Regions from separate parts of the Mesorhizobium sp. P3_A8 genome, predicted to be linked through region 2. Evidence: predicted binding sites of a transcription regulator. Region 2 holds the regulator's gene; each other region holds the start of a gene.

Region 1 (10,431 bases), on a different contig from region 2:
CCAGTCGCTGAGGCTCGGCGCCTCGGTCGGTATCGCGTTTGCCGGGGCAGGCTCGCCTTGCGACCTGTTCGCGCAGGCCGACACCGCGCTCTATGCCGCCAAGGCGGCAGGGCGCAACACGTTCCGCATCTTCAAGGCGGAAGCCGGTGCGAAAGGCAGGAGTGCCGCGGCGTGAGTGCCTGAGCTCTTTAGGAAAAGCCCAGACGGCTTCCCGGGAAAAGCACATAAAGCTTTCCCTTGGGGTTTTTTTAAAACAAAGAGTTAGGGCTGTGAGTTGGAGTTCTGATTCACCCGCTGGAGCGCTGCTTGCCGGTCACGCATTGCCCGCACAGATCGACGTCTCGCCTCCCAAAGGCACCGCTCGTCCCTTCGGAGTTTGGCAGCATGGAGCCTGGCGGAAAGCGATGGAACGACACCGCCAAGCGGCATTTCGCAAAGTGTTGACAGAACCGCCTTCGGGCTTAACTTTTCCGCAAGCATTTCCCCGTTAGGTCAACGGCAATGGCCTCGTGGCGGAGCGGCTACGCTGGAGACGGCAAATCTCTGAAGCCTCGGTTCGATCCCGAGGCGAGGCCTCCACACAATCATATAGTCGAGAACCTTCGCTGGACCGCTTGTCGCAGCGGATTTGTGCGGTTCCGGCCATGAAGCAGCAGGGCCGACGTTAATACCGCCTATCTGCATTTGGCATGCAGGGCGCTCGCGAAAAGAGTGCTATGGAAGGGCGCGAGCATGCTCGCTCCGACTTTCCCCGACATTCGAGGTCATTTTCGTGCGTGAACCGTCACTGCTGCCGGTCTTTGGGAAACTGGGCGCCAAGGCATCCGTCGCCATTGTGCCGGCACCGGTCGCTTCGGCAGGCATCGTGCCGCGCTTGCGGCAAGTTCTGACCGCGCATGGCGGCATGGTGCTGAAATTGTCGGTGATCGCCTGGACGGTGCTGGTCCTGGGAGCGGTGTTTTTCATGATGCAGGGCTGAGGTAAGCCAGCATGGCCAATCGCTACACACTGCGCATGGAGCTTCCCCAGAGTTGGACCATAGTCGACGTCTTCACCGGCCAGCCAGCCGTGGTCAGGCAAAAAGTGATGGTCGGGATGGGCCCGCGCGAGGCCGAGGACATGGTCGTGCAGATGAATGTGCGCGACGTCAGGCGCCGGGAGAGGGCGGAGCGCAAGGATTGAACGTTCCGGCTGCCGGCTCAAAGGCTGGGCCAAGACCCCGCCGAACCAAAACCAGAGGATTCCCGTGAGAGCGAGCCTGAGGCAAAAGATACTGGAGGTCTGCGACCGCAAGATCTCCGAGAAAGGGCCTGCCGTCGGCGTGTCGTTCTACGCGTTTTTTGCCAACAGGAATGACGACCCCGAGCTGCTGATGGAAGCAGCGGAATGGTGGATCAGAACCCACCGCCTCGATCATTTCGAAAAGGCCGCGAAGATACGCACGATGATCGAGGGCATGGAGCTCGGCTAATCAGCCGAAGTCGGCGGCCGTCAGCACATACATGCTCTTGCGGGTGCGGTCGTAAGCCTTCGACGCCACGTCGCGGATGGCGCCGCTCTGCGTGTCGAATGTGGCGAGGTAGCCTGCCTCGTTGGCTGCGGTTGCCGGCTGCATCCTGGTCATCGCGTCGGCAGCGACCGAGAAGGAAATCTGGAACATGCCGTCATGGCCGACGAAACGGATGCGCTTGCCGGCTTCGTCATAGCTGCGGCTGCGGTTGGGGAAGGTGAGGCTCATGTCTTGACCTCCGTTGTGGCGGCCTTCTTGGTCGCGCGCTTCTTCTTCGGCGTCGGGTTCAGGGCTTCGGCGACCCGGTCGGCCTCTTCCTTGGCCAGCCGCAAAATCCTGAGCTTCGCCGTCTTGATCTCCCTGGCCTTTGCCTCCGACATGTACTCGGCGGTTGCCTTGTTGCGCTCGGCCGTCTTCTTCTGCTTGTCGACAAAGCGGGCTTCAGCTTTTTCCATGATCGTCTGATTGCCATCGGCCATCGAACAAATCTCCCTTGCGTTTGAAATCGTGAAAGTGAACTTGTCCGATAAATAGGCACTCGACCGGCAAAATTCAATTTTTTGAATTATTTATGCCATTCGCGATATCACGGAATCGCCGGCCGAAATAATACTTTTCAATATTTCATCGAGCCCGCGAATAATTTTTGGCACTCCTATCTATCGAGTGCCAAAGCGCCTATATGGGGGAAGCGGCCGCCTATGCTGGCCCCAGAAAGAAGTTTTCATGAAATTTCGGCCACTCCACGACCGCGTCGTCATCCGGCGCGCCGAAGGCGATATCAAATCCAAGGGCGGCATCATCATTCCCGACAATGCCAAGGAAAAGCCGCAGCAAGGCGAAGTCATCGCCGTTGGCCCTGGCGCACGCGACGAAAATGGCGCGCTTGTGCCGCTCGACGTCAAGGCCGGCGACCTGATCCTGTTCGGCAAATGGTCGGGCACCGAGGTCAAGATCGACGGCGAGGACCTTCTGATCATGAAGGAAGCCGACATCATGGGTGTCATCGACAACAGCGAGGCAGCCACCGAGAAGACTGTGGCCGCCAAGACCGTCGCAGCCAAGACCGTGGCCGCCAAGAAGGCTGCCTGATCAGAGCGCCCGCGTGTCCTTCGGGACGCGCAAGGAGGCTCAGAGATTGATCATGGAGGCTCTGCCTTCATCAACCGAACTGGATAAAAATCATGTCTGCCAAGGAAATCAAATTCGCCACCGACGCGCGTGACCGCATGCTGCGCGGCGTCGAGATCCTCACCAATGCGGTGAAGGTCACGCTCGGCCCCAAGGGCCGCAACGTCATCATAGATAAGGCCTATGGCGCGCCGCGCATCACCAAGGACGGCGTCACCGTCGCCAAGGAGATCGAGCTTGCCGACAAGTTCGAGAACATGGGCGCGCAGATGGTGCGCGAAGTGGCCTCGAAGACCAACGACCTCGCCGGTGACGGCACCACGACAGCCACGGTGCTGGCCGCCTCGATCCTGCGCGAAGGCGCCAAGCTGGTCGCCGCCGGCATGAACCCGATGGACTTGAAGCGCGGCATCGACCAGGCGGTTGCCGCCGTCGTCACGGAAATCAAGGCGAAGGCCAAGAAGGTCAAGTCGTCGGCCGAGATCGCCCAGGTAGGCACCATTGCCGCCAATGGCGACGCAACCGTCGGCGAGATGATCGCCAAGGCGATGGACAAGGTCGGCAATGACGGCGTCATCACCGTCGAGGAAGCCAAGACTGCCGAAACCGAGCTCGATGTCGTCGAAGGCATGCAGTTCGACCGCGGCTATCTCAGCCCGTATTTCGTCACCAATGCCGACAAGATGCGCGTTGAGCTGGAAGAGCCCTACGTGCTCATCCACGAGAAGAAGCTCGGCAATCTGCAGGCGATGCTGCCGATCCTCGAAGCCGTGGTGCAGAGCGGCCGGCCGCTGCTGATCATTTCGGAAGACGTCGAAGGCGAGGCGCTTGCCACGCTGGTCGTCAACAAGCTGCGCGGCGGCCTCAAGGTCGCGGCCGTCAAGGCGCCGGGCTTCGGCGATCGCCGCAAGGCGATGCTGGAAGACATCGCGGTGCTGACTGCAGGCCAGATGATTTCCGAGGACCTCGGCATCAAGCTCGAAAACGTCACCATCGAGATGCTCGGCCGCGCCAAGCGCGTGCTGATCGAGAAGGACACCACCACGATCATCGACGGCGCCGGCACCAAGGCGACGATCCAGGCGCGTGTCGCCCAGATCAAGGGCCAGATCGAGGAAACCACCTCCGACTACGACAAGGAAAAGCTGCAGGAGCGGCTGGCCAAGCTGTCGGGCGGCGTTGCCGTCATCCGCGTCGGCGGCGTCACCGAGTCGGAAGTGAAGGAGAAGAAGGACCGCATCGACGACGCGCTGAATGCAACGCGCGCGGCGGTTGAAGAAGGCATCGTGCCCGGCGGCGGCGTGGCTTTGCTGCGTGCCAGGTCGGCGCTTGCCGGCCTGACCGGCGTCAATGACGATGTGACGGCAGGCATTTCGATCGTGCTGCGCGCGCTCGAAGCGCCGATCCGCCAGATCGCCGAGAATTCCGGCGTCGAAGGCTCGATCGTCGTCGGCAAGCTCACCGACAGCAAGGATCACAATCAGGGTTTTGACGCCCAGAATGAGACCTATGTCGACATGATCAAGGCGGGTATCGTCGATCCGGCAAAGGTCGTGCGCACCGCACTGCAGGACGCCGGCTCGATCGCAGCACTTCTGATCACCGCCGAAGCGATGATCACCGACATCCCGGCTAAGGATGCGGCACCGGCGGGCGGTGGCGGCGGCATGGGCGGCTACTAAAATTCAACTGGTCCGCGAAGGTGGCTTCTCAGGAGCCACCTTTCGGATCTGACCTGAATCCGACCAAGCCAGCTCTTCACAGGAGTTGAAATGACTACCGCCGGGGGATTTCTCCCGGCGCATAGGCCTCTAGCCCAGGAGACGGATCCATGATCACGTTCGTGCGGAAGCCAGAGACGGTCGTCACGACCGAAAAAACCGAGGAAAGCCGCTTCGACCGCATCCGCAGGATTGCCGCCGACAAGCACAAGAAATCCGATTCCGACACGGCAACGCCACCAAAGAGCGAGCCCAAACGCCCGATGTAAGGCACCGACACCGGATCAAAGCTGGACTTGCGATCGCCTGAAACAACCGGTGGCGTGGTCGTTGACGATGCCGACGGCCTGCATCCAGGCGTAGACGATGGTCGGGCCGACGAATTTGAAGCCGCGCCGTTTCATCTCCTTGGAAATCCGTTCGGAGAGTGGCGATGAGGCGATGAAGCCGTGGCCGTCGTTTTCCACCACCTTGCCATCGGTGAAGGACCAGCAGAAGTCGGCGAAACTCTCGCCGCGCTCCGCCATCTCGCAGAAGATCTGCGCGCCGCGGATCGTCGCTTCGATCTTGGCGCGGGCGCGCACGATGCCGGGATCGGCCATCAGCCGCTCGATATCGGCCGGGCCGAAGCGCGCGACTTTCTTTGGATCGAAACCGGCGAAGCCGGCGCGAAAGGCGTCGCGCTTCCTGAGCACGATGATCCAGGCGAGGCCGGCCTGAAACCCTTCCAGCATCAGCATTTCCCACAGCATGCGGGCGTCATGCTGCGGAACGCCCCATTCCTCGTCGTGATAGGCGCGCATCAGCGGGTCGCCTTCGGCCCAACCGCAGCGATGATGTGCGTGAATGTCCATCTCGATCCTCCGTCAGGCGATAGTGTGGCGAACCGGCGCCACGGTCCAGTCCACGGTTCGCTGGTCGATCATGGCGTGCACCGGCGAGTGGCCCATCTCGGTCATAACGCCGCCTGCCGCCTTGCGGCCCGCCTCGGCTGACCCCCAGATCAGCACGTCGACAATGGTGCCGTCGTCGCGCTCGGCGATGCGGCGCGACAGGAAACCCGGCTGACGTTTCAGCCAGGCGTCGATATCGGCGTTGGCGGCAATGAACTCGGCGCAGATCTGGCCGTTCAGCCGGAAGGTCGTCACTTCGATCGCTTCGGTCATGTCATCTCTCCGTTGGTGCTCAGCCTTGCGCCGTCGGGCGCACGACCAGTTCGTTGACGTCGACGCCATCAGGCTGGCCGATGGCAAAGCCGATCGCTTCGGCAATCGCACCGGGCGGGATGGAGGCATCATCCAGCATGGCACGGGCGCCGGCCTCGACCTGCGGGTTGGCGATGCCGTCGAACAGCTCGGTGCGGGTGAGGCCAGGGCTGACCACCGTTACCCGCAGGTCCCGGCTTTCCTGGCGCAGCCCTTCCGACAGCGCCCTGACGGCGAATTTGGTGGCGCTGTAGACGGCGGCGGTGGGGTCGACCCGGTGGCCCGAGACCGAGGCGACGTTGACGATGTGGCCGGATTTCTGTTCAGTCATGACCGGCAGCACGGCGGCGATGCCGTTGAGCACGCCACGCAGATTGACATCGATCATGCGGTTCCAGTCATCGACGCGGAGTTCCGCCATGAACGACAGCGGCATCACGCCGGCATTGTTGACCAGGACGTCGACCCGGCCATGGCGCTCATGAGCGGCGGCGACGAAGGCCTTGACGCTGTCGAGGTCGGTGACATCGAGTTCTCGGGAAAATGCCTGGCCGCCGGCCAATTCGATGTCTTGCGCTATCGCCGTGATGCGGTCGGTGCGCCGGGCGCCGAGCACGATGCTGTGGCCGCTTGCCGCGAGGTGGCGGGCCGTGGCTGCGCCGATGCCGCTCGAGGCGCCGGTGATCAGCACGACCTTGCCGGGTGAACTTGTCATGAGAGGCTCCGCCTGTTGGTTGGGAGGCAAGCTCCCGATGGTGGCGTTATGCGACGGGCGGTCGCCGGGCGTTATCGCGATCCTGCAAGATTCATGCATGATCCTGCAAAGATCCGCTGTCGCCGCTGGCCGGGATTGCAGGATCGGATATGATCGACGTCATGATGATTTCGAAGACTTCAGGTGCCATTTGACGACTGCACACGGCCCTTATGGCGAGATGGCGTCGATCATCGCCCGCTTCACGGGTGAGGACGAAGAGTGCGCGACGGCGATCGACACCTTGTTCTTCAGCCGGCGTTCCTCGGCCGACAAAAGCGTCTACACCGCGCAATGGCCGTGCTTCGCGCTGGTCGTGCAGGGTGCCAAAAGCCTGGCACTCGGGTCGGAACTCCATACCTATGGCGTTGGCGATTATCTGGTCGTGTCGCTCGACCTGCCGGTCGTGTCGCGGGTGACGGAGGCGAGCCCGCAGGTGCCGAACCTTGGGCTTGGTCTCAGGATCGAGCCGGAGCGGCTGAAGGACCTGTTCGGCCGCATCGGCATGGCGCCGGCCGCCCCGCACGACATGCGCGCGGTGGCGGTCAACAAGGCGCCGCCTGACTTGCTCGATGCTGTCGTGCGGCTGCTGCGCCTGCTGGACCGGCCACGGGATATTCCCGCCATGGCACCATTGATCGAGCAGGAAATCCTTTATCGCGTGGCGACCGGTCCGTTCGGTCCCGCACTGCTGCAGATCGCCATGCTGGAAACACCGACCAACCGGGTCGCCCAGGCGATCGCATGGCTGCGGCTGAATTTCACGCGGCCATTGCGTATCGAGGAACTGGCACAGCATGTCGGCATGAGCGCGTCCTCGCTGCATCATCACTTCAAGGCGGTGACGGCAATGACGCCGATGCAGTACCAGAAGCAACTGCGCCTCTACGAAGCGCGGCGGTTGATGTTGACCGAGCGCCTGGATGTCGGCTCGGCCGGCTACAGCGTCGGCTATCAGAGCCCGTCGCAGTTCAGCCGCGAATACAGCCGGCTCTACGGCCGCCCGCCGCTGCGCGATGTGGTGGGAAGCCGGTAGGATCACGGACATCCGGCACCTGCAAGAGGCCGCTGGCGAGCACCGGTTGATCCCACGTCAAACCGCAAGATCGGTCGAGCGTGTCATGTCTGGCAGCGCCTAACTGGGTCGCCACGGAGGACGGGACGTTGAAGGCGGCACTTGAAAACTACCATGCCCGGATGCGGCGGGTGCTGGACCACATAGACCAGCATCTGGATGACGATCTGGATCTGGAAGCGTTGAGCGGCGTCGCGGCGTTCTCGAAATACCATTTCCACCGGCAGTTCACGTCAACCTTCGGGGTGTCCGTGCACCGCTACGTCCAGCTTGCCCGCTTGAAGCGCGCTTCGTACAGGCTTGCCGGAAGCGACGCCGAAAGCGTCACCGATATTGCGATGGATGCCGGTTACGACGCCCCGGATGCCTTCGCCCGCGCCTTCCGGCAACGGTTCGGACAATCGCCTTCGTCGTTCCGGAAATCTCCCGACTGGGGAGCGTGGCTCATGGCCTTCGGGCCTTTCGACAAAGCAAGGAACACGCTCATGCAGATAATCTTCGAACCCGACGACGTGATGATCCGCGATGTGCCGCCCACACCGGTGGCTGTTATGGAGCATCGCGGCGATCGGGCGACGCTCCAGGACACCATCCAGCGGTTCATCGTCTGGCGCAAAGCCCACGGTCTGTCGCCCGAGACAAGCCCGACCTTCAACATCTTCCGTTCTGAGCGGGAGCCTGCGATCGCGGCCGACTACAGCATGGACATTTGCGTCGGCACCGATCAGCCGATAGATTCGAATGACGGGCAGATGAAGGCTGGCGTCATTCCCGGCGGACGCTGCGCGGTGCTGCGCTACCCCGGCAACACCAACAATCTCGAGCCGGCAGCACTTTACCTCTATCGTGAATGGCTTCCGGCCAGCGGCGAGGAAGTGCGCGACTTTCCGGTCTATTGCCAACGACACCTGTCCCTCGTCGCGGAAGGGCCGCTGCACGAAGTGGTCGTTGAACTCTTTCTGCCTCTCAAATAGCAATAGCGAGCTGTCCCTTCCGATCGCGAGAAGCGGACGGTGTGTCCGGTATTGTCATTATATTAGCTTCAGCGCATATTTAGCCCGCAGCGCGCCCTTGGTCGCCAACGCGTCCCAGGGCGCCTGCAATTGTTCCGAAAAATAAATCACTCCGTGCCGCTCGAATTATGGAGCAGCACGAGACAATGACATTTGGAGGAAATACCCATGAAAGTGACTATCTTGGCAAACTATGCGCCTCATGCAGCCAAAGGATTGATGCAAGGCTCGGACAGGCAGGCTGCGGTCAAGGCGCTTTTTGAAAGCGTTGGCGGCAAGATGACCAGCGTGATGTTCACGCGCGGCATCTATGACGTCGTTGTCAATGGCGAGGTGCCGGACCAGTCAGCGGGGATTGGCATGTCCCTTGCGGTGCGAGCGAGCGGCTCGCTGACCGAGATGGTTGTACTGGAAGAACTCGACATGAAGGCAGTGCTCGCGGCCGCCAACAAGGCTGCCGGCGCGTACAAAGCCGCCGGCTGATGGCCTTCCTTTCTTGATCAAGGCAGCACGGTTCGATGCCGTGCTGCCGAGTGTCGGACAGGGCATCTTCTTCCGACTTTCGCGGCGACTGGCATTCAAGCTAGTATCGTGCGGTGGTCGTTTGGTGCAGAGAGCTTGCTGAAACGCAACCGCGATTCTGAACACGGAGACAAGCCATGTTTGCGGCCAAGGCCATCGACACGTCAGACAAGGCCGCGTTCTACCGCGACCTCGCCACTCAATTGAAGGCGCTGCTCGAAGGCGAGGGCGACTCGATCGCCAACGCCGCCAACACCGCGGCGCTGATCTTCCAGATGGTGCCCGACCTCAACTGGGCCGGCTTCTATTTCCTGGCCTCGGACGAGGAACTGGTGCTGGGACCCTTCCAGGGCAAGCCGGCCTGCGTGCGCATCGCGGTCGGCAAGGGCGTCTGCGGGACGGCGGTCGAGCTCGGCACTTCGATGCTGATCAAGGACGTGCACGATTTCCCCGGCCACATCGCCTGCGATGCCGATTCGCGCTCGGAACTGGTCGTGCTTCTGGAAGACGATGAAGGTGTCTTCGGTGTGCTCGATCTCGACAGCCCGCTGCCCGGCCGTTTCGACAAGGCCGACCAGGCCGGCATCGAGACGCTGGCGGCGATCTATGCCGCCTCGAGTTCGTTCGAGGATTGAGCGGTCGCCGTTGAGATAACGCCTCGGTGTCGAGTTCTACGGCGCCCCTCTCTGTCCTGCCGGACATCTCCCCCACTTGGGGGGAGATTGGCCGTTTTGGCGCCCCACTCTTTTCTGCAACGTTGGAGATTGGCGAAGGCCGCGATGACTGCCGATCTCCCCACCCGTGGGGGAGATGTCCGGCAGGACAGAGGGGGGCGCCGTAGAGCGCTGCCTTGCAGGCCTACTGCTCAGGCTTCAGCGCGCGCGTGAAAGCGGCGGTCGCCATATCAATCAGCTGCGCATGAATCTCGCCGCGCGATCGACCACCCCCATCATCGCAAACCGGATCACCGATCTCTTCGGATGCGATGATATCCAAGGCACCGGGCTTGCACGCGCCGAACATGCTGTAGTGGCTGGCATCTTCGATCGTCGCGTAGCTTGCCTTTGCAATCGCCTGTGCAATCCCGGAAGCGTCGGCGGTCGCAGGGATTTTTCCCGGCCGGCCGAGATTGACGATGGCGACCGGAATCCTGACGCTCGCGAAGCTTTTGACATCAAAGACATCGACTGGCGCGGGATCGATCGCCATGGCGAAGCGGATGCGCGCGTCGCTGTTGTCGCGGCCGGCGGGCTGCAGATCCATGGCGTGCAGGTCAACACCGCTTTGCCTGATCCACTGGCAAAGCGAGGCATTGAGTCGGTCCGTATCGCAATAGGCCGCCAGCAGTTTCGGGTCGACGCGGGCGCCGGCGATCGCCAGTGCCGTGTTGCCGCCCATGGAAAGACCGAGAACGCCCACCTTACCTTGCTCGAGGTGATCTCCGAAGAAGGCGTCCTTGCCAATCGCGTCCAGCGTCGCCGTGAGGTCGGCGGGCCGCAG
Region 2 (10,431 bases):
CCTTGCCAGCCGAGCCCTGCGGCTTCCGCCAGCGGCTTTTCCATCACCGGTGCGGTGTCGACGAACACCTTCACGTCGCCGCCGGCGCGCGCGACGATCTTGCCGGCGATTTCCTTCAGCCGCCCCTTCATCACCTCATGGTAGTCGCGGTTCTGCGCATAGACCGAGATCGCACCACGGTCGCGCTTGGCTTGCAGCGCACGCGGATCATGGTCCGGTCCGTAGTTCATCGCCAATACGATGATTGACCGCACTTCAGGCCAAAGCGCCGTCGGTTCACTGCGGCGCGCGATCGTCTCGGCGATCCAGTCCATCGAACCGTGAAAACCGTCGGCGACGAATTCGGCCAGCCGGGCCGGCGCCAGTGGGATCGCATCGGGAGAGGTGACGGCAACGGCATCGAAGCCGGCGCGATGCGCCTCCGCGTCGATCAGCGCGCGCAGTTTTGCGGCGTCAGAAGTCGAGGTCCGCATAATGCGACACCGGCGACAGGCCGCGCACGCGGTCGGTCAAGAGCGGCCTAAACGAGGGCCGCGACTTCACCCGCGTGTACCATTCGCGCGCAGCAGGGTGTTCGCGCCAGTCGATCTCGCCGAGATAATCGAGCACCGACAGCGTCGCGGCGGCCGCCAGGTCGGCATAGGTGACCCTGCCGCCGGCCAGCCAATGGCGGGTGCCGGCCAGCCAGTTGGTGTATTTCATGTGCTGGCGGATATTGGCGCGTGCCGCACGGATGGCGCCCGAATCGGGCGAACCGCCACCCGCCGTTTCCGGCATGACCGGCTTCAGCACGCGTTCGCGCACCAGATGCCTTGTGACCTCGCTCTCGGCCTTGTTGAGGTACCAGTCGGTCAGCCGGCGGATTTCGGCGCGCTGCATCGGGTCTTCGGCGAACAGCCGTTTGTCGCGCTTCAAGACGCCGCGCGTCTCGTCGAGATATTCAGCGATGACGGTTGCGCCGACGATCGGCACGTCGCCCTCGGCGAGCAGGATCGGCAGCGTGCCGGCCGGGTTCAGCGCCAAAAACTCCTTGCGCCGCGTCCACGGCTTTTCCTCGATCAGCGCCAGCTCCTCGCCATACTCGCCAAAGGCAAGGCGGACGAAGCGGCAGGTGGCGAACATGGGGTGATGGAAAAGCGTCAGCATGGTTCCGCGATGATAAAGCGCACTGGCGAATCGCCGGGCGCACCGGTAAGTCTTGGCCGCCCGGTTAGCGGGCCGTCAGGGTGTTGCGACCTATAGGGGGACTTCAACGCCATGACAAGCAAACCGTTCTGTTAGCCGTCGCGCAAAGCCGAGGTAGCCATGGAAAGCCAGACCATCGTCGAAGCCCTGCTGCTCGGCCTGCTGGAGGGGCTGACCGAGTTCATTCCGGTGTCCTCGACCGGCCATATCCTGCTCGCCGGCCATTTCCTCGGCTTCCATTCGACCGGCAAGGCCTTCGAGATCCTGATCCAGCTCGGCGCCATCCTGGCGATTCTAAGCGTCTATTTCCGCCGCCTGTGGCAGATGCTGCTCGATCTGCCGCATGACCGGCTGACGCGGCATTTCGTCATTGGCATCCTCATTGCCTTCCTGCCGGCGGCGATCATCGGCGCGCTGGCGCATGATTTCATCAAGACCGTGCTGTTCGAATCGCCACGGCTGATCTGCATCATGCTGATCATCGGCGGCGTCATCCTGCTGGCGGTGGACCGCATGAACCTGAAACCTGTCTACCGCGACGTCGAGCGCTTCCCGACCCGGCTTTACCTGCAGATCGGGCTTTTCCAGTGCCTGTCGCTGATCCCCGGCACCTCGCGCTCCGGTTCGACCATCGTCGGCGCGCTGCTCTTGGGCGTCGACAAGCGGGCGGCGGCGGAATTTTCGTTCTTCCTCGCCATCCCGACCATGGTCGGCGCCTTTGCCTTCGACCTGTTCAAGAACCGCAACGTGCTGAGCAGCGCCGACCTGCCGATCATCGCCGTCGGCTTCGTCGCAGCCTTCATCACGGCCTTGGTGGTCGTCCGCTACCTGCTCGACTACGTCTCGCGCAACGGCTACTCACTGTTCGGCTGGTGGCGGCTGGTGGTGGGGATTGTCGGCCTGGTGGCGTTGTTTATCTGGGGGTGAGGTGAGGAGTGGTCCGCGACCTCCTCGACTTCGTCATCCACGGGCGGAGCAAGGAACGGCTCTCCCACTAATTCCGCCCATAAAACGCGTTCTCGACATGCACCGGCCAGCGCCACGGCAGCACCGCGACCATGTCGAAGCGCATCGACAGCTTTCCATAATCCGCCTGGCGCGACAGCCAGATATCGGCGGCGCCCTCGATGCGGCGCTCCGCTTCGTGGCCGATCGCTTCCATCGCCTCCATCAGCGTGCGACGCGCCTTGACCTCGACGAACAGCACCAAGTCGCCGCGCCGAGCGATCAGGTCGATCTCGCCGAAGCGGGTGCGATGGCGGCGCGCCAGGATGCGGTAGCCCTTCAGCATCAAAGCTGCCGCCGCCAGCCATTCGCCGCGATGGCCGCGCCGATAGGCCTTTTGGCGGCTGGCGCTCGGCCGCTCAGCCACCGTCGCCTTCTCCTGAGGCATCCTTGAGCTCCAGCAGCCGCCGGTAGAGCGCCTGCTTCTGGCCGCCGGTCATCTTGGCGGCTTCCGCCGCCGCCTTGGAGGCCGGCATTTCGGCGGCGAGCGACAACAGCAGCCGGTCAATATCGGCCGGCTCGTCCGGCTTGGCCTCGGCGGGACCGACGCAGACGACGATCTCGCCTTTCGGCGTGTCGGCCGCCGCATAATGGTCGGCCAGCGCCCGCAGCGTGCCGATGCGCATTTCCTCGAAGGTCTTGGTCAATTCGCGGCCGATTGCGGCCTTCCGCTCACCGCCGAGGACTTCGACCATGGCGCCGAGCGACTCGGCCAACCGGCGCGGCGATTCGAAGAAGATCAGTGTTGCCGGCACGGCTTTCAGGGCTTCCAGCCGCGTCAGCCGCTGGCCTGATTTGACCGGCAAAAAGCCAGCGAACAGGAAGGCGTCCGACGGCAGACCGGATGCCGTCAGCGCGGCAAGCGGCGCCGATGGACCGGGGATCGGGACGACGCGAATGCCATGGTCAATCGCCTCGCCGACCAGCCGGTAGCCGGGATCGGACACCAGCGGTGTGCCGGCATCGGAAATCAGCGCCACGCTCTGGCCGGCCTGAAGGGCTGATATCAGCTTCGGTCCGGCCTCGCCGGCATTGTGTTCGTGATAGGCCGTGGTGCGGCGGCGGATGCCGTAACGGTCGAGCAGCACGCGCGACACCCTTGTGTCCTCGCAGGCGACGATGTCGGCGGCGGCCAGCGTCTCCAGCGCGCGCAGCGTGATGTCGGCGAGATTGCCGATCGGGGTCGCCACCAGATAGAGCGCCGGCTCGAGCGGGCGGGCGAGGATTTCGGTCTGCCCGACCACGTAGCTGCGCCTGCTCGTCTCATCGGTCACTGATCAAGTCTCCGTTCAGCCCTGTTTGGCCTGCCAAATCTTGTTTGGCCTGCCAAATCTTGTTTGGCATGGCTGGCGCGGCCTTGCAAAAGCTGTCGTCGATGTAAGGAACTCGCCATTCCTTTGCCACAGTAGGGAACGAAACCGGCATTGGCAGATTTAGCCCCTGATTCCCCGGGAGGACAGGATGGACAGCCTTAAGATACAGGATGCTTTCGAGCCTTACTATGCCGGCCGCAAGCGCGTTGCCGCCGCCAGGGACAAGCGCCTGCCAGCCAAGACCGACACCAGCCTGACCAAGCAGGCGACAACCGCCTTGCCGACGAATGTCAGGCTTTCCGACAACGAACCCGACAGCACGACGGAGCACTGACCGGACGATGCCCAATCGCTTCGATATATTCATCACCCGTCTTGAAACAAAGAGCGCCAGAGACGGCGTGCCCCCGCATCCTATGAACGACCAGCACAGCGTTCGCCGCGAAAAGGCCGACGCCAAACCGGCCCGGAACGGAACGGCGCATGCCGAGAAGGATCGCGGCAAGCGCCGTTTCAAGCACGACGCCTGACCATAGCGCCCGCCGCGATTGCTCTCGTTTCGTCATCCTGAGCGAAACGACGCGGCGCAGACCCGAGGATGACGAAGGTCTGGTTCAGCCCAGATACCGTGAAACACGCGCCTTCAGAAGCTCAATCAGCTCCAAATCCATGAATTCGTAATCGTCCGGTATGTCGAGACAGATGACGCGGGCCTTTTTCAAGCTCGTCTTGAATTTCTTCTGCAGCTTGGTGCGGTGCGCCTTTTCCATGACGAAGATGATGTCGGCCCACTCCACCAACTCATGCGTCAGCGGCGTGTCGGCATCATGGTTTGTCCCGGCCGACGCAACCTCGATATCCCGGCGCGTGGAAAACACCTGCTCCGCGGTCGGGCTGCGCAAACGGTTCTGACTGCAGACGAAGAGGACGTTTTTCACCAGCTCGTGGCTTCCTGGTTCAGCGACCTTGCGGCTTCGGCACTACTCATCGAACATTTCGCGTATCGACTTGGTCAGCGGTATGTACTGGTCAAGCGTCAACCCGTAGAGTTCAAACTCCACCGCGTGCTCGCGCGGCAGTGCCCTCAGATTTATGCCGACATAAGCAAGAAAATTCCGAATTACATCGAACTCAGTCATGCCTGAGGGCTTGTGTCTCGATATAATTTTCTGATTTTTGATAATTACTGCATCGGCTTGATAAAAATCCTCGTCGGCCTGTGGCTTCGAAATTTCGGTCAATCCAAACTCGAAGACATCATCCGTGTTCACCGTGCGCAACGTCTCATGGATCAGATACTTCATGGCGCACCCACATCGGAAACAGCGTAATGGTTTTCAGCCAAGCCCACAGTGTCTTTGCCTGAGCAGAAACTACCTTTTGGCCTAGCGCGCCAGGTCCGCGACCACGGCGTCGAGCACGATCATGCCGGCCGGCGTGGCGCGCAGCCGCGCATTGCCGATCGGCGCCACCAGCCCCTCGCCCTGCAGCACCGACAGCCGCGCGCTCGACAGGCCGCGGCCGGAAAACGCCTCGTAGCGCGAGAGGTCGATGCCTTCGGCCAGACGCAGCCCCATCAGCAGGAATTCGTCGGCCTCTTCCGAGCGGGTCAGGATTTCACCACCGGTGACGCCATGGCCCTTGGCCTCGACGAGATTGGCCCAGGTTTCCGGCATCCGCTCGGCGATCGTCACCGTGCGGCGGCCATGCTCGACGAAGCGGCCATGCGCGCCGGGGCCGACGCCGACATATTCGCCATAGCGCCAGTAGGTCAGATTGTGCCGGCTCTCCGCACCCGGCCTGGCATGGTTGGAAATCTCATAGGCCGGCAGGCCATGCGCCGTGGTGATCTCCTGCGTCAGCGCATAGAGGTCGGCGGCGTGGTCGTTGTCGGGGATGATGAATTTCTTCGCCGCATGCAGCGCGTGGAACGGGGTGCCTTCCTCGATGGTCAGCTGGTAGAGCGACAGATGGTCGGCGGCATGGCTGATCGCCTGTTCGAGCTCGGCCTGCCAGTCTTCCGGCGTCTGGCCGGGGCGGGCATAGATCAGGTCGAAGGACAGGCGCGGAAAGATCTCTCGGGCCAGGCCGATGGCGTGCAGCGCTTCGTCGACATTGTGCAGCCGGCCGAGGAAGCGCAAATCCTTGTCGTTCAGCGCCTGCACGCCGAGCGAGACGCGATTGACGCCCGCCGCCCGGTAGCCGCGAAACCGTTCGGCCTCGACCGAGGACGGGTTGGCCTCCAGCGTCACCTCGATACCGTCAGGCACCGTCCAGTTCTTCGCCACGGCGTCCAGCACCCTGGCCACGGTTTCGGGCTTCATCAGCGACGGCGTGCCGCCGCCGAGGAAAATGCTGGTCACGTCGCGCGGCCCGGTGCGCTGGCGCATCGTCGCCAGTTCCGCCTCGAAGGCGGCGGCAAAGCGCTCCTGGTCGACCGGCTGGTGGCGGACATGGCTGTTGAAGTCGCAGTAAGGGCACTTGGCCGCGCAGAACGGCCAATGGATGTAGACGCCGAAGCCGGGCGTCCGGTCGAGCAGCATGCTCATGCCTCTCCCAATCTCGCTTTGGCGAATTTCTGGAAGGCGCGGGCGCGGTGCGACAGCGCTGTCGCCTGGCCGGGTTTCCAGCCGTGCTTTTCCTCGGCGCTCATCTCGCCAAACGTTTTTTCGAAACCATCGGGCAAAAACACCGGATCGTAGCCGAAGCCGAGCTCGCCACGCGGCGGCCAGACCAACGTGCCTTCGGCCTCGCCGCGATAATATTCAGCCTCGCCATCGGGGAAGGCGAGGCAGATGACGGCGACAAAGCGGCCCTTGCGCTGTTCGGCCGAGGCGGCGCCGACTTCCTGCAAGGCCACTTCGGTGCGCTGCATGGCCATGGCGAAATCGCGCGAACCGTCCGGGGTTTCGGCCCAGTTGGCGGTGTAGACGCCGGGGGCGCCGTCGAGCGCGTCGACGCAAAGGCCGGAATCGTCCGACAGCGCCGGCAGGCCGGTCGCCTGTGCGGCGGCCAGCGCCTTGATGTAGCCGTTTTCCTCGAAGGTGGTGCCGGTTTCGTCCGGCTCCGGCAGGCCATAGTCCTTGGCCGATTTGGCCTCGAAGCCGAACGGCCCCATCAAATCGGCGAATTCGCGCAGCTTGCCGGCATTGTGGCTGGCAACGACGATCTTCCTGCCATCAAGAGTATGCATCAAAGGCCCCAGATTCTCGGCTCGGCGAACTCGATCGAATTGCCCGAGGGGTCGCGTATATAGATCGAACGGCCGCCTTGCGGCCATCCGAATTCGCTTTCGATGGCGATTCTTTTCGCCGCCAGATGCGCTTTCCAGCCGGCGATTTCGTCGGCGGTTGCCGCAAAGCAGAGATGACCTTCGCCGACCGTGCCATGCGGCGGCACCGGTAGCCGGGCATCAGGTGCGGGCGGCACTTTCGTCGCCTCGGCGTTGAAGACGAGCAACACGCCGGGGCCACAGCGAAAGAAGAGATGGCGGCCTTCGACCTTGCCGAGGAGGGGGAGGCCGAGGATGTCGGTGTAGAAGGCTTCAGCGGCTGGCAAATCGGTGACGTAGAGAGCGGATTCAAGAATGGCGGAGGGGATCACGAGGCGCCCCCCTCTGGCCTGCCGGCCATCTCCCCCGCAAGGGGGGAGATTGGCAGCGTCAAAGCTGGCTCATGGCTTGCAATGTCGGTGATTGGCGAAACCCGCGACCACAGCCGATCTCCCCCCTTGCGGGGGAGATGGCCGGCAGGCCAGAGGGGGGTGCCTTGGCTCGGCATCGAAAACTACGCCACCGCCATCTGCTGCAAACTCACCAGGCGTTGAATGCCCTTCTTGGCGAGGCCCATCAATTCCCCGAACTGATCCTCGGAAAACGGCTCGCCCTCGGCGGTGCCCTGGATCTCGACGATGCCGCCCTTGCCGGTCATGACGAAATTGGCGTCGGTGCCGGCCGAGGAATCCTCGAGATAGTCGAGGTCGATGACCGGCTGGCCGTCATGGATGCCGCAGGAAATCGCCGCGACGTGGTCCTTCAGCACCTTGGCAACGCTCGCCATCTGGCGTGCTTCCATCCAGCGCAGGCAGTCATACAGCGCCACCCAGCCGCCGGTGATCGAGGCGGTGCGGGTGCCGCCATCGGCCTGGATGACGTCGCAATCGACGGTGATCTGCTGTTCGCCCAGCGCCTGCAGATCGACCACGGCGCGCAGCGAGCGGCCGATGAGGCGCTGGATTTCCAGCGTGCGGCCGCCCTGCTTGCCGGCGGAGGCCTCGCGGCGCATGCGCTCGCCGGTAGAGCGCGGCAGCATGCCATATTCGGCGGTGACCCAGCCCTTGCCGGAATTGCGCATCCAGCCCGGGACCTTTTCCTCGAGGCTGGCGGTGCACAGGACATGGGTATCGCCGAACTTCACCAGGCACGAGCCTTCGGCATGCTTGGAGACGCCGCGCTCGAAGGAGATGGCGCGCATTTCGTCGAATTGGCGTTTGGAGGGGCGCATTCAGGCTTCTTTCTTGTCACTTTTTGGAATCTTGGCCGGCTTGTAGCCGCATGGGGCGCATGGCGCAAAGGAAAATGGCCTGACGACCCCGCCCCGATGATCTGACACAGACACCGGGTGATCTGACACAGACACCGGGTTGCGCGGCCCCGGCGTAGGTCTATATCTTGAGACCGGAGGTTTTTGGCCACATGACCAAAGCAGTCGCCGAACCCAGTCTGCTGTCGCCCGCTCTGCAATCGCTGGATATGCGCTCGCGCGACATCTTCCGGCGCATCGTCGATTCCTATCTCAGGGATGGCGAACCCGTGGGCTCGCGCAGCCTGTCGCGCATCCTGCCCTCCTCGCTGTCGCCGGCCACCATCCGCAACGTGATGAGCGACCTCGAGCATCTCGGGCTGATCTACGCGCCGCATATTTCGGCCGGACGGCTGCCGACGCAGGCCGGCCTGCGTTTCTTCGTCGACGCCTTCATGGAACTTGGCGACCTCTCCGACGAGGAGCGCCGCACCATTGAGGCGCAGGTGCGGGCCTCCGGCTCGGGCGCGACGCTGGAACACATGCTGACCGAGGCCAGCCAGATGCTGTCGGGCATGTCGCGCGGCGCCGGCCTGGTGCTGGCCGCCAAGAACGAGGTGGCGCTGAAGCATATCGAATTCATCCAGCTGGAGCCGACCAAGGCGCTTGCCGTGCTGGTGTCGCAGAATGGCGATGTCGAAAACCGCGTCGTCGAACTGCCCGCCGGCATCACCGTCTCGCAACTGCACGAGGCCTCGAATTTCCTCAACGCGCACATTCGCGGCCGTACGCTGGCCGAGGCGCGGGTCGAGATCGCCCGTATCAAGGAAGAGACCAGGGCCGCCCTCGACACGCTGTCGCAGGACCTTGTCGAGAAGGGGCTGGCTGTGTGGGCAGGCGCCGATAGCGGCCTGCCGGCGCGGCTCATCGTGCGCGGCCGCGCCAATCTGCTCGAAAACGTCACCGCCCAGGCCGATATCGAACTGCTGCGGCACCTGTTCGAGGACATGGAGACGCAGGACGGGCTGATCCAGTTGCTTGACCTTGCCGAGGAGGGATCGGGCGTGCGCATCTTCATCGGCTCGGAAAACAAGCTGTTCTCGCTGTCGGGTTCGTCGCTGGTGGTCGCGCCCTATCGCGACAAGGATGCCCGCGTCGTCGGCGCGCTCGGCGTCATCGGCCCGACCCGGCTCAACTATGCCCGCATCGTACCGATGGTCGATTATACGGCGCAGCTGATTTCCCGCATGCTCCGTTGAGCTGAGAACCGAGGAGAAAAAGAATGGCGCTCGAAGAATTCAAGGCCCGGATCAGCCTGCTGCTCGAGGAGATGGTCAACCAGCCGGAGGACCAGCACGAGATCCAGGAACAGCTGCGCGAAAAGCTGCAGGAAATGCGCGCCATGGGCCTGCCGCTGCCGGCCGATCTCGTCGCGCTGGAAAAACGCCTCGACGACGATTTTTTAGCTGCCGGGACATAGACCGGAAACCGGACTTTCGCTTCCAGCGCATCGTGTGAGGCGGAACCCGGGGACAAACCGGCCGTTGGTTTCCTTCGCGACCCGATGGAGGACAAAATGATCCGATTGGCCGGACTGGTGCTTCCCGCCCTCTTTCTCACAGCCACGGCATTCGCCCAGCAGGTGGACCATCCGGTGCTGAAGGGCGCGGCCGCCTTCGGCGACTGGCGCGCCGACAGACCGGGCGTGCGCCGCCTGATCAAGCCGGAAGACCTGCCCAAGCCCTATGTCACCAAGTCCGCCTCGAACGGCGCCGGCCTTGCCGACATGCCGGCAGGCGCGAAACCGCAATTGCCGCCGGGTTTCTCGGCCGAGCTGATCGCGTCCGGCATCGACAATCCGCGTGTCGTGCGCGTCGCACCCAATGGCGACCTGTTCGTCGCCGACAGCGAGGCCAACCAGGTCCGCGTCTACCGCCTGGCCAAGGACAGCGCCAAGCCCGCCGAAGACGGCATCTTTGCCGGCAATCTCAACCAGCCCTATGGCATTGCCTTCTATCCGCCAGGCGATGACCCGCAATGGGTCTATGTCGCCAACAGCGACAGCATCGTGCGCTTTGCCTACCGCAAGGGCGACCTGAAGGCGTCAGGCGAACCGGAAACCATCGTCGACAACATTCCCTCGAACCATCACTGGACGCGCGACATCGTTTTTTCGCCTGACGGCAAGACGCTCTATCTGTCGGTCGGCTCGGGTTCGAACGTCGCCGAGGATATGGGCAAGGCGCCGGATGGCGGCCTGGACGCGTGGGTCAAGGCGAAGCCGCTGGGCGCCACCTGGGGCTCCGAAGAAGGCCGCGCCGACGTGCAGGCCTTCGACCCGGACGGCAAGAATGGCCGCATCGTCGCCACCGGCCTGCGCAATTGTTCGGGCATGACCGTCCAGCCGG
Region 3 (10,431 bases), on a different contig from region 2:
CAAATTCTCGTCCTTCGGCAGATCGGCGTAATCAGCGGGGACAATGAAGGCGACCACGAGCGACAGGACGCAGACGACCGCGAGAACGAGGAAGCCGCCAGCCGATCCGGCGGCCGGGATGACATAGAGCGCCAGCAGCAGCGCCAGAGCGCATTGCGCCAGCGTCTGCATAGTGACGAAAAAGCCGCCGATGCGTTCGGCCCGCCGCGAACGGGCAATCAGTTCCGTGGCGACCGCGACAAGGCCGCCTTCGGCAAGGCCGGCCAGCGCGCGCGCCGCCATCAGCGTATTGGCGCCGGCGGCATAGGCCGTGCAGACATTCGCGAGCGCCAGCAGGAGCAGGAGGACCGCACTTTTCCAGCGCATGTTGTGGGCCGACAGCAGCATCGCAACGATCGCCGAGCCAATCGCAATGGCGATCATCTCGGCGGTGGCGACCAGCGCCAGCTCATCGCCGCTGACATGACCTTCGGTGTAGAGGGCGCCGAGCAGCACGGGCTGCAGGCCGAGAATGAGCAGGCCGACCGAGCCGATCCACAAGGCGGAGGCAAGCTGCCCACTGGTCGGATTGCCGACCAGCCAGTCGCCATCGCCCGCATGGCCGGTACTTGTCGAAGTCAAAGGCGCCTCCCAACGTCCTTGCCGCACGGCAAAAAAGCTGACAATCTGTCAGCATTTCAGAAACTGATACTTGATCATTTTTTTTGTCAACCAGAATTTGGCAATTCGTGCGAAAGACCGGTGCATGACGCAAGCAACGCGAACAGCGACCGAACCGAGGCGCAAGCCCAAGCAGGAGCGCAGCCGTGAGCGTATCGACGCCATCCTGTCGACGACCATGCGGCTGATCGGCGAAAAGGGCATCGATGCCGTCACCATGAAGGAGGTCGGCATGCTGGCGGGCGGCCCGATCGCCACCGTCTATCATTACTTCCCCAACAAGTCGGCGATCCTGGCGATGCTCTATGAGCGGTTCTCGGAGGTCAGCCGCGCGCGATTGACAGCGATCATTGCCGATGTCCGCGAAGCCAAGGACGTCATCGCCGCCGCCGACCGATTGCTTGACGACTATCACAGCCGCGTGGCCGGCGATCCCGCCATCCAGGACCTGCAGAACGCCATCCAGGCCGACAAGGCGCTCAAGAATCTCGACATCGCCGAAACTCGATATCAGGCCAGGATGTTCTGCGACCATGTCATCGCTTTGCTTGAGCCGCAGAAGCACGAGCAGTTCGAACGCATCGTGTTGCTGATCTTCCAGCTCGCCGGTGGCGTGGTGCGTCTGGCGCTTGCGGAGGGCGGAGCGGAAAGCTGCCGGACCATTGAGGATTACCGGTCGATCATCCACACCCAATTGCGGCTGTTTCTCTAGACCGGCGCCATGACGATCAGCCCGTCGTGGCCTATCTCGCCTGGCGGATGAGGCCTTCGAAGCCGTCAGCCAGATCGGCAGCGCCAGCCGCGAACATTTTCACGAGGTTCTGGGGACGGCCGGGAGTGTTGTTGGCATCGAGGAGGATGGCCCTGCCCTCATGCATGACGAAATCGAATTTCCCGTAGTCGAAGCCGAGTTCGCGCCGCCGCTCGCGCATTTCGTCGGGAACCGGGACGGGCTCACGCCGAATCGTTTCCGATGCCTTGACCAGTCTGTTCGGCGAGACGTAGCGGGTGCAGCGCTCGCGCTCGCCGCAAAACACCCAGAAACGCGCCGCAAAGCCGTCGGGTTCTCGTTCCGGAATGAATTTTTCCACCACCAGGTCATCGTTCTCGAAGACGCTGTCTGGAACCTCGCCGAGAGATCCATAGACCTCATAGCGCTGCAGGGTTGGCAGATGCGGAAAAGGCGGCGGCTTGCCCGCGCGTTTCGATCGCCGGTTGAGGAGTGTCTCCGGAATACCCTGATTGTTGAGGTTGCTCTTGACGATGACCGGGCCATGCCAGCTGTCGTCTTCTGATATCAGAGCCCCGCTGATCCGCCTTTTGGAGATATCGGACGCACCGACATTGAGGCAGAACGGAAACCGCTTGGCATAGGCGACATGATCCGCCGGTGTCAGCGTCGCATCGACATGCAGAACCGCGATATCGGCGTCTTGTGTCTTTGACGGGCCCTGCTGAATCCGGACCGAATGGCCACGCCTTTTCAGGTGCTCCAGAACATCGAAAAGCAGATAGGGGCTGCCCCTGCGCAACAGGAGGTTGCGCTTACCCAGAAACCGGTCGTGCTCATGCGTTATGACGACTATGCGCGACACGGCTTTCCCCTTGGCTTCAATGCCCGCTTCTATTAAGCGGCTCTAATCGATCGATGCCAGACTTTCCTGGCTCCAACGGGTTTGAATGACAAATCATTGGGATAACTATCATCGGCACTGGAAGCTGCTGGACGCTCCGCTGCGGCCAACCGCGGAAACCGTCGGCATATTCGATCGCGAACTTGATCTCGGAAATGCCGATGTCCTTCTGCTCGGCGTGACCCCCGAACTGGCAGTCCTGGGCAGGTCGATGTTGGCGATCGATCAATCGGCAACCATGATTTCCGGGGTTTGGGCCGGCGACAACGCCTCGCGAAGGGCGATGGCGGGAAATTGGCTCAGCCTCCCCGTGGAGCGGGCAAGCTTCGACGCCGTCATCGGCGACGGCTGCCTGTCGGCGGTCGATTCCAGAGCCGCCCGCCATGCGCTGTTTGCCGAAATCGCAAGGGTGCTGAAGCCCGGCAGGCGTGCGGCGATCCGCGTTTTTGCACAGCCGGAAGCGGCGGAGGACCTGCGCGGCATCGAGGCGCTGGTCTTGGCCGGCGGGGTCGAGAATTTCCACGCGCTCAAATGGCGCATCGCGATGGCGTGCACGAGCGACGACTGCGATTTCGCAATCAAGGTGCGAACGATCCGCGACACGTTCGACATCCTGTTCCCCGACCGGGAAATTCTTGCCACACGGACGGGATGGAGCATGACGTCGATCAACACGGTCGATGTTTATGCCGGCTCAGACATAAGCTACAGCTTCGCGACGCTGGCCATGCTGATCGACGAGGCGAACAGCTGGTTCGGCGACGTACGCATCGTGCCGAGCGGCTCCTATCCGCTGGCCGAACGGTGCCCGCTTCTGGTTCTTGGATCGCCTGCTCCTCGACTTTGAAACTCGGGAGATCGGGCAGCGTTCGGGCGGCAAGCCTTATTTTGCGCAATCGCGCGGCTGCACGAGAAAAATTTCCCGCCATTGCGCCTCCCCGCGCGCCTTGACTCTGCGAGGTCGGCGGCCTATTTCAGCGCCACGTTAGCACTCGCCCTTGGTGAGTGCTAACCACATGTCCGGCTTCGCCGGATAGAGGAACTGTTTCTCACCGTTCTCATCGAGGAAGAAAAAATGGCAAAGTCGAAGTTCCGCCCGCTTCATGACCGCGTGGTCGTTCGCCGGGTCGAATCCGAATCCAAGACCGCCGGCGGGATCATCATCCCGGATACGGCAAAGGAAAAGCCGCAGGAAGGCGAGATCATCGCTGTCGGCTCCGGCGCTCGTGACGAAGCTGGCAAGCTGGTCCCGCTGGACGTCAAGGCTGGCGACCGCATCCTGTTCGGCAAGTGGTCGGGCACCGAAGTCAAGCTCAATGGCGAAGACCTTCTGATCATGAAGGAATCCGACATCATGGGCATCATCGGCTGATTATCGGCCTCACCGTCAACTGAATTCGGGCTTACCCCAAGCCCCTGCCAGGAGCTAAAAAATGGCTGCTAAAGACGTAAAATTCTCCCGTGATGCCCGCGAGCGCATGCTGCGCGGCGTCAACATCCTCGCCGACGCGGTGAAGGTCACGCTCGGCCCCAAGGGCCGCAACGTCGTCATCGACAAGTCGTTCGGCGCCCCGCGCATCACCAAGGACGGCGTCACCGTCGCCAAGGAAATCGAACTTGAAGACAAGTTCGAGAACATGGGCGCGCAGATGGTCCGCGAAGTTGCTTCGAAGACCAACGACATCGCCGGCGACGGCACCACGACCGCGACCGTTCTGGCGCAGTCGATCGTCCAGGAAGGCCACAAGGCCGTTGCCGCCGGCATGAACCCGATGGACCTGAAGCGCGGCATCGATCTGGCCGTCACCGAAGTCGTCGCGGCTCTCGGCAAGGCTGCCAAGAAGATCAAGACCTCCGAGGAAGTTGCCCAGGTCGGCACGATCTCGGCCAATGGCGACGAGTCGGTCGGCAAGATGATCGCGGAAGCGATGCAGAAGGTCGGCAACGAAGGCGTCATCACCGTTGAGGAAGCCAAGACCGCCGAGACCGAACTCGAAGTCGTCGAAGGCATGCAGTTCGACCGCGGTTACCTCTCGCCCTACTTCGTCACCAACGCCGACAAGATGGTTGCCGAGCTCGAGGACGTCTACATCCTGCTGCACGAGAAGAAGCTCTCCAACCTCCAGGCCATGCTGCCGGTTCTTGAAGCCGTCGTGCAGACCTCGAAGCCGCTGCTCATCATCTCGGAAGACGTCGAGGGCGAGGCTCTGGCCACGCTGGTCGTCAACAAGCTGCGTGGCGGCCTGAAGATCGCCGCCGTCAAGGCTCCGGGCTTCGGTGATCGCCGCAAGGCCATGCTGGAAGACATCGCCATCCTGACCGGTGGCCAGGTCATCTCGGAAGACCTCGGCATCAAGCTCGAAAACGTCGGCCTCAACATGCTCGGCCGCGCCAAGAAGGTGTCGATCTCCAAGGAGAACACCACCATCGTCGACGGCGCCGGCAAGAAGGCCGAGATCCAGGGCCGCGTTGCCCAGATCAAGCAGCAGATCGAAGAGACCACTTCGGACTACGACAAGGAGAAGCTGCAGGAACGTCTCGCCAAGCTGGCGGGCGGCGTTGCGGTGATCCGCGTCGGCGGTGCGACGGAAGTCGAAGTCAAGGAAAAGAAGGACCGCGTCGATGACGCCCTCAACGCGACCCGCGCGGCCGTGGAAGAAGGCATCGTTGCAGGCGGCGGCGTCGCTCTCCTGCGCGCTTCGGCCAACATCAAGGCCACCGGCGCCAATGCCGACCAGGCTGCTGGCATCAACATCGTTCGTCGTGCGCTGCAGGCTCCGGCCCGCCAGATCGCGGCCAACGCCGGTGCGGAAGCATCGATCGTTGCCGGCAAGATCCTTGAGAACAAGGGCGCGACCTTCGGCTACAACGCCCAGACCGGCGAATATGGCGACATGATCGCCATGGGTATCGTCGATCCGGTCAAGGTTGTCCGTACGGCTCTCCAGGACGCGGCTTCGGTCGCCGGCCTGCTCGTCACCACCGAAGCCATGATCGCGGAGGCTCCGAAGAAGGAGTCGGCTGGCGGCGGCATGCCTGGCGGCATGGGCGGCGGCGGCATGGGCGGCATGGGCGGCATGGATTTCTAACCCACGCTTCCATCAGCCTCAGATACGGAAAGGGCGGCAGCGATGCCGCCCTTTTTCGTTTCTAATGGGCATGTCGCCATCAGACGACCTCGGCAAGTTCGATCAGATTGCCGAATGGGTCGGCGAAGAAGGCCAGCTTGCGGCTGATGTCGTCGAGCTTGAAGGGCTCGGTGACGATGGTGACGCCGCGCTTGCGCAGTTCGGCAACCGTTGCGTCGATGTCGGCCACGTTGATGCAGAAATGGTGATAGCCGGAATAGCGCAAGCTATCGGCGAGATCCTTGTATGCCGGCGCATCGATCGGCAGCGGATCACCGCCTCCCAGCAATTCGATCATGAAATGATCGTCATTGGCCGGCGCCAGATAGGCGAGCTGCTCGTCGGCAAATGGCCATTCGTGAACGACGCGAAAGTCGAGCTTGTCGACATACCAGCTCTTGGCGATCTCGTAGTTGGGGACGCGCAGCGCCACGTGATGACCGCGCATGTTGGCAAAAACCGAAGAGGTGTTTTTGGCGGGGATCGGGAAATCAGTCATCTCAGTCTCTCCTTTTGATCGCGAGCCGCGGAGCGATTGCCTGCGGCGACGAGGAGAGGATGGCGCAATTCAATTGCACCGATTAGAGTGATAATTCTATCGATACTCCTGAGTAAAAATCATCAATGCGAACGACCGACCTCTCTGAACTTGCCGCCTTCGATGCGGTGGCCCGCCACCGCAGTTTTCGCCGGGCGGGGGAGGAGCGCGGCGTCACCGCTTCGGCGATCAGCCATTCAGTCAGTAATCTCGAGGAACGCGTCGGCATTCGACTGCTCAATCGCACGACGCGCAGCGTGTCTCTGACCGATGCGGGGGCGATGCTGCAAGCGCGGCTGGCACCGGCCTTCGGCGATATTGGCGCGGCACTCGATGCCCTCAACCAGTTCCGCGACACGCCGTTCGGCAAAGTGCGCATCAACGTGCCGAACTCGATTGCACCTTTCGTCCTCGGTGGAATCATTGGACCGCTCATCACAAACAATCCCAATCTCGAGATCGAGATCGCGGCGACCGACAGGCTGGTCGACATTGTCGAAGAGGGCTTCGACGCGGGCATCAGGCTGGGCGAGAGTCTTCGGGAAGGGATGATCGCCGTGAAGGTCAAGCCGCGACTGCGCTTCGCGGTGGTTGGCTCGCCGAACTATTTCCGCAATCGCAACCTGCCCCAGACGCCGCGCGATCTCGGCGATCATGTCTGCGTTCAGAACATGTACCCAAACGGCACGCACTACCCCTGGGAATTCGAGTTGAAGAGCGAGGCCATCGCCTTTCATCCGAATGGCCCGATCGCACTCGACGACCATGAGCTGATGGTACAAGCCGCGCTATCTGGTGTAGCGCTGGCCTATGTCTGGGAGAACCGAGCCGAGCGCGACATTCTCGACGGCAAGCTGATCCGTTGCCTGGACGAATGGTGTCCTCCTGAAGATTGGCTCTACCTCTATTATCCGAGCCGGCAGAACATGTCGGCCGGGCTGCGCGCTGTTATCGATGCGATGAAGGCGTGAAACAGAGAACGATGGTGGCCATTGGGCTCCATGCCGCCCGATTCCGCAGATGCCTCTTTCCTGTGCAGTTTCTCAGCAAAATCAGCGGCTTCGACCACGCCTTGGCGGCGGCGCGCAATTTGTCGGACAATATTTTTTAACATATTTGCGATTACTAAAGGGCGAGAGCACTGAGGGGTTGCTCCAGCGTTTAGCGTGTCGGGTACCCATCGATGCAGTTTTTCTGGCGATTTTTGCGGAACCGCGACGGCAACGTGCTGATCATCTCGGCACTGGTGATGCCGGTCCTGATCGGCATGGCCGCTTTGGTGACCGAATATGGCGCCGCTCTGGTCGAGCGGGCCGACAATCAGCGCGTGGCCGACCTGTCGGCCTATGCAGGCGCCCTCGCCTACAATGTGAACAAGTCCACGGACCAGATGACTGCGACCGCCGTCAGCGTCGCGGTGCTCAACGGCGTCCCTGCCGCCAATGTACAGGTCAGCCTGGTTGCCTCCCCGAAAACGACCAGCGTCAACGCCGTTTCGGTGTCGATCAACACCTACAGGACCCTGTTCCTGGCACGCGTCCTCAACGATCGCCAGCAACTGCAGATCTACGCCAATTCGGTGGCCGAGGTTGGCGCGCAGCCGCAGACGCCCGGATGCATGCTTGCGCTCGACGGCACGCAGACCGGCGTGACGCTGAGCGGTGGCACTTCGATCTCGGCGCCGAAATGCACCGTCTCTTCCAACAATACGGTGACCGTCCCTTGCGGCACCAGCATTTCGGCGATCGGCGTCAACTACAATTCCGCCGCGGCCCCGAGCCAGCCGTGCAACGGCATCACCGGCCCAAGCGGGGCGACCGCGGTGATCACCAAGAAATCGACCCCCGATCCACTGGCCGGCAATGCCGCGGTCACCGCCGCCGTGGCCCGCATCGCCACCGTGGCCGCGCTTTCGACGACGACCGCGCCAACGGCGCCGACCACCCCCAACGGCAACAGCATCGACTTCGGCTGGACTCAGGGCTCCACCCAAGGCCAAGCCACCGCGCTCGGCTGCACCGCCAGTTGGACATCGGCATCATCGACCTGGACGCTGAACTGCGGCAGCAAAACCACAGTCAATCTGGGCACCATCACCATCGGTGGTGGTATCAATCTCAACTTCGCCACGAGCGGCGCGGCAACCACGGTTTACAATATTGCCGGTGACCTGACGACGAGCGCTACGACCAACTTCGGCCCAGGCACCTACAATTTCGCCAAGACCCTGACCACCGCGGGAACCACCACTTTTGGTGCCGGCACCTACAATTTCGGCAAGCAGGTGACCACCGCCGGAACCACCACCTTCGGGGCCGGCAATTTCAACTTCACCAAGGGCCTGACAACCGGCGGCGGCGCCACCACGACATTCGGAGCGGGAACCTTCAAGATCGGAATGAGCGACACCGCCTGCAGCGGCTCGGGACAGGTCAGCCTCTGCAACACCTCCACCTTGACCTTTGGCGGACCGAGCACTTTCGAACTCCCGGGCGGCTACACCAACACCAGCGGTTCGCTCACCTTCGGCTCGGGCACGACCAATTCCTACAAGATCGGTCCCGGCAGCAATGGCGATGCCATCACACTTGGCGGCGGTTCCACGACAATCATGGCCGACGCGACCGGCGCCAGCAGCTTTTTCCAGGTCGTCGGCAATGTGAATGGCGGCGGCGGCGGCAGCTGCTTTGTGGTGCCGGCCGCGGCCCAGCACGACATCTCCGGCAACTTTATCGGCTCTGGCGCCATCCTGCTCGGCGCCGGCGTCTACACCGTGGACGGCTATTTCGCGCTTGGCGGCAATGGCGGCGGCAGCGCCAATTGCAACGGCAGCACGATCAGCGTCAGCGGCGCCAATGTGACGCTTGTCTTGTCAGGCAAGGCCAAGTCCAGTTCGGGAAGCTGCAACGGCTATGTCTTCTGCGTCGCCGCCGGCTACAGCAACATCGTGCTCACCGCACCACAGTCGGGAGCAACGGCGAAGCTGGCGGTGATTGGCCCCACCGGCAGTTCCAACACCGGCGGCGCGACCTTCGCCGAAGGCGGCTCCAACGCCCAGATATCAGGCGCATTCTACTTTCCCTACGGCCCGATCGTCATGAATGGCGGCTCGAGCGTGCTGGGATCGAAGACCGACACGACCAAATGCCTGCAGATGATCGGCTCGCGCATCACGCTATCGGGCGGCACCGCGGCCGCGTCGGAATGCATCGCCGCATCGAGCACCAGTGCCAGCAGCAAGGTGAGTCTCGTGCAATGAGAAAGCTGTCACGCCCCGGCCGCGGCCTGCTTGCCAGCGGATATTCCTCGTTCAGGGACTTCCTGCGGCATCAGAAAGCCGGCGTGTCGGCCGTCGAGTTCGCCCTGGTCAGCCCCGTTCTGCTCGTCATCCTGGCCGGAACCGTCGACATAGGCGGCTCGCTGAAAGCCAAATTCGAACTGAGTTCGGCGGTCTCGGCCGGTTCGAACTATGCGCTGCTCAATGGCGACAAGGTCAATTCCACCGGCGGCAGCGCGCTGGCCGGAAACATTGCGACGGTGGTTACGAGCGGCCTGGGTAGCAATGGCGGCAGCATTCAGGTCGTCATCAACAACGGTGCGACGCTTGCCTACAACGCCACCACATCCACGGCCACCCAAAGCGGCACGGCCGCCAATGCCGACCTCTGCTACTGCCCGGGCAGTTCCGGGGCCGTGGCCTGGAGTACCCCGGTGGCATGCGGCAGCATCTGCAGTGCCGGCGGCATCGCCGGAAAATTCGTGACGATCACGGCCAGCAAACCCTATACGCCGCTTTTCGGCGGCTTCGGCATCGTCAGCAACGGCAACATCACCATCCAGGCGGTGGTGAAACCGCAATGAGCCGTCGCCGATCCTTCCTGCGTGACAGATCCGGCGCACAAGCCGTCGAGTTCGCACTGCTGTCGGTGCCGCTGCTGATGGTGCTGATGGGCACGTTCGAGTTCGGGCGCATGTACTGGGCCCAGCATGTGCTGAATGAAATCGCCGCGGCCGGGGCGCGTTGCGTCGGCGTGCTGCAGAGCGGATGCACCCAGAACGGCGTCTACGACGCCGCCAGCGCGATCAGCTATATCAGCGGCAGGGCGGCAACCGACGGCATCGTGCTTAGCAACGCCAACATCACCATCAGCAACAACACCACCTGCTCGGGCCTGTCCGGCTTTTCGAGCGTCCAGGTCTCCTACACATTCCAGACCGTGCTGCCGGCCTTCCTCACGTCGCTGGCGAATGGCCCGAACCTCAGCGCCCGGGCGTGCTTCCCGAACCAGGGCGCCTAGCGGTCCGCCAGCGCGAGCTTGGCGCCGAGCATGACGAAGGCGCCGGCAAATGTCCTACGCATCCAGGTCAGCACCATTGGCCGCGAGGCGACGTGGCTGCGGATCGAAGCAGCGAAGATGCCGTAGCCGACAAAAACCACGAAGGTCAAAAGCATGAAGACGCTGCTCAGTTC

What was found. Region 2 encodes HrcA, which represses chaperone genes, less so after heat shock. Its sites were predicted from a motif close to GTTAGCACTCNCNNNNNGNGAGTGCTAAC; they were not measured.
Region 1: a site for HrcA is predicted at 2,156-2,184, ahead of AC1DX4_RS24765 (co-chaperone GroES). Genes of this name have one in related genera too.
Region 3: a site for HrcA is predicted at 3,279-3,307, ahead of groES (co-chaperone GroES). Genes of this name have one in related genera too.

What each region holds. Positions count from the first base shown of each region.
Region 1 covers NZ_JBFUGI010000011.1:124,199-134,629, reverse strand. The annotation lists gene AC1DX4_RS24795 (diguanylate cyclase domain-containing protein) at 1-175, shown strand, start outside; gene AC1DX4_RS24790 (hypothetical protein) at 773-979, shown strand; gene AC1DX4_RS24785 (hypothetical protein) at 991-1,182, shown strand; gene AC1DX4_RS24780 (DUF6500 family protein) at 1,247-1,471, shown strand; gene AC1DX4_RS24775 (DUF1488 family protein) at 1,472-1,738, opposite strand; gene AC1DX4_RS24770 (hypothetical protein) at 1,735-1,989, opposite strand; gene AC1DX4_RS24765 (co-chaperone GroES) at 2,237-2,602, shown strand; gene groL (chaperonin GroEL) at 2,695-4,323, shown strand; gene AC1DX4_RS24755 (hypothetical protein) at 4,473-4,631, shown strand; gene AC1DX4_RS24750 (DNA-3-methyladenine glycosylase I) at 4,647-5,216, opposite strand; gene AC1DX4_RS24745 (hypothetical protein) at 5,229-5,528, opposite strand; gene AC1DX4_RS24740 (SDR family oxidoreductase) at 5,548-6,282, opposite strand; gene AC1DX4_RS24735 (AraC family transcriptional regulator) at 6,473-7,357, shown strand; gene AC1DX4_RS24730 (AraC family transcriptional regulator) at 7,486-8,370, shown strand; gene AC1DX4_RS24725 (GYD domain-containing protein) at 8,584-8,892, shown strand; gene AC1DX4_RS24720 (GAF domain-containing protein) at 9,069-9,566, shown strand; gene AC1DX4_RS24715 (alpha/beta hydrolase family protein) at 9,790-10,431, opposite strand, start outside.
Region 2 covers NZ_JBFUGI010000001.1:791,541-801,971, forward strand. The annotation lists gene queG (tRNA epoxyqueuosine(34) reductase QueG) at 1-473, opposite strand, end outside; gene AC1DX4_RS03695 (glutathione S-transferase family protein) at 454-1,146, opposite strand; gene AC1DX4_RS03700 (undecaprenyl-diphosphate phosphatase) at 1,306-2,112, shown strand; gene AC1DX4_RS03705 (YraN family protein) at 2,180-2,578, opposite strand; gene rsmI (16S rRNA (cytidine(1402)-2'-O)-methyltransferase) at 2,550-3,464, opposite strand; gene AC1DX4_RS03715 (hypothetical protein) at 3,652-3,837, shown strand; gene AC1DX4_RS03720 (hypothetical protein) at 3,905-4,033, shown strand; gene AC1DX4_RS03725 (low molecular weight protein tyrosine phosphatase family protein) at 4,118-4,441, opposite strand; gene AC1DX4_RS03730 (hypothetical protein) at 4,484-4,807, opposite strand; gene hemW (radical SAM family heme chaperone HemW) at 4,889-6,052, opposite strand; gene rdgB (RdgB/HAM1 family non-canonical purine NTP pyrophosphatase) at 6,049-6,696, opposite strand; gene AC1DX4_RS03745 (VOC family protein) at 6,696-7,106, opposite strand; gene rph (ribonuclease PH) at 7,289-8,005, opposite strand; gene hrcA (heat-inducible transcriptional repressor HrcA) at 8,197-9,282, shown strand; gene AC1DX4_RS03760 (hypothetical protein) at 9,306-9,503, shown strand; gene AC1DX4_RS03765 (PQQ-dependent sugar dehydrogenase) at 9,600-10,431, shown strand, end outside.
Region 3 covers NZ_JBFUGI010000002.1:137,644-148,074, forward strand. The annotation lists gene AC1DX4_RS04715 (MFS transporter) at 1-621, opposite strand, end outside; gene AC1DX4_RS04720 (TetR/AcrR family transcriptional regulator) at 746-1,372, shown strand; gene AC1DX4_RS04725 (hypothetical protein) at 1,404-2,255, opposite strand; gene AC1DX4_RS04730 (class I SAM-dependent methyltransferase) at 2,341-3,141, shown strand; gene groES (co-chaperone GroES) at 3,370-3,666, shown strand; gene groL (chaperonin GroEL) at 3,728-5,383, shown strand; gene AC1DX4_RS04745 (VOC family protein) at 5,463-5,921, opposite strand; gene AC1DX4_RS04750 (LysR family transcriptional regulator) at 6,047-6,931, shown strand; gene AC1DX4_RS04755 (pilus assembly protein TadG-related protein) at 7,144-9,219, shown strand; gene AC1DX4_RS04760 (TadE/TadG family type IV pilus assembly protein) at 9,216-9,821, shown strand; gene AC1DX4_RS04765 (TadE/TadG family type IV pilus assembly protein) at 9,818-10,258, shown strand; gene AC1DX4_RS04770 (LysE family translocator) at 10,255-10,431, opposite strand, start outside.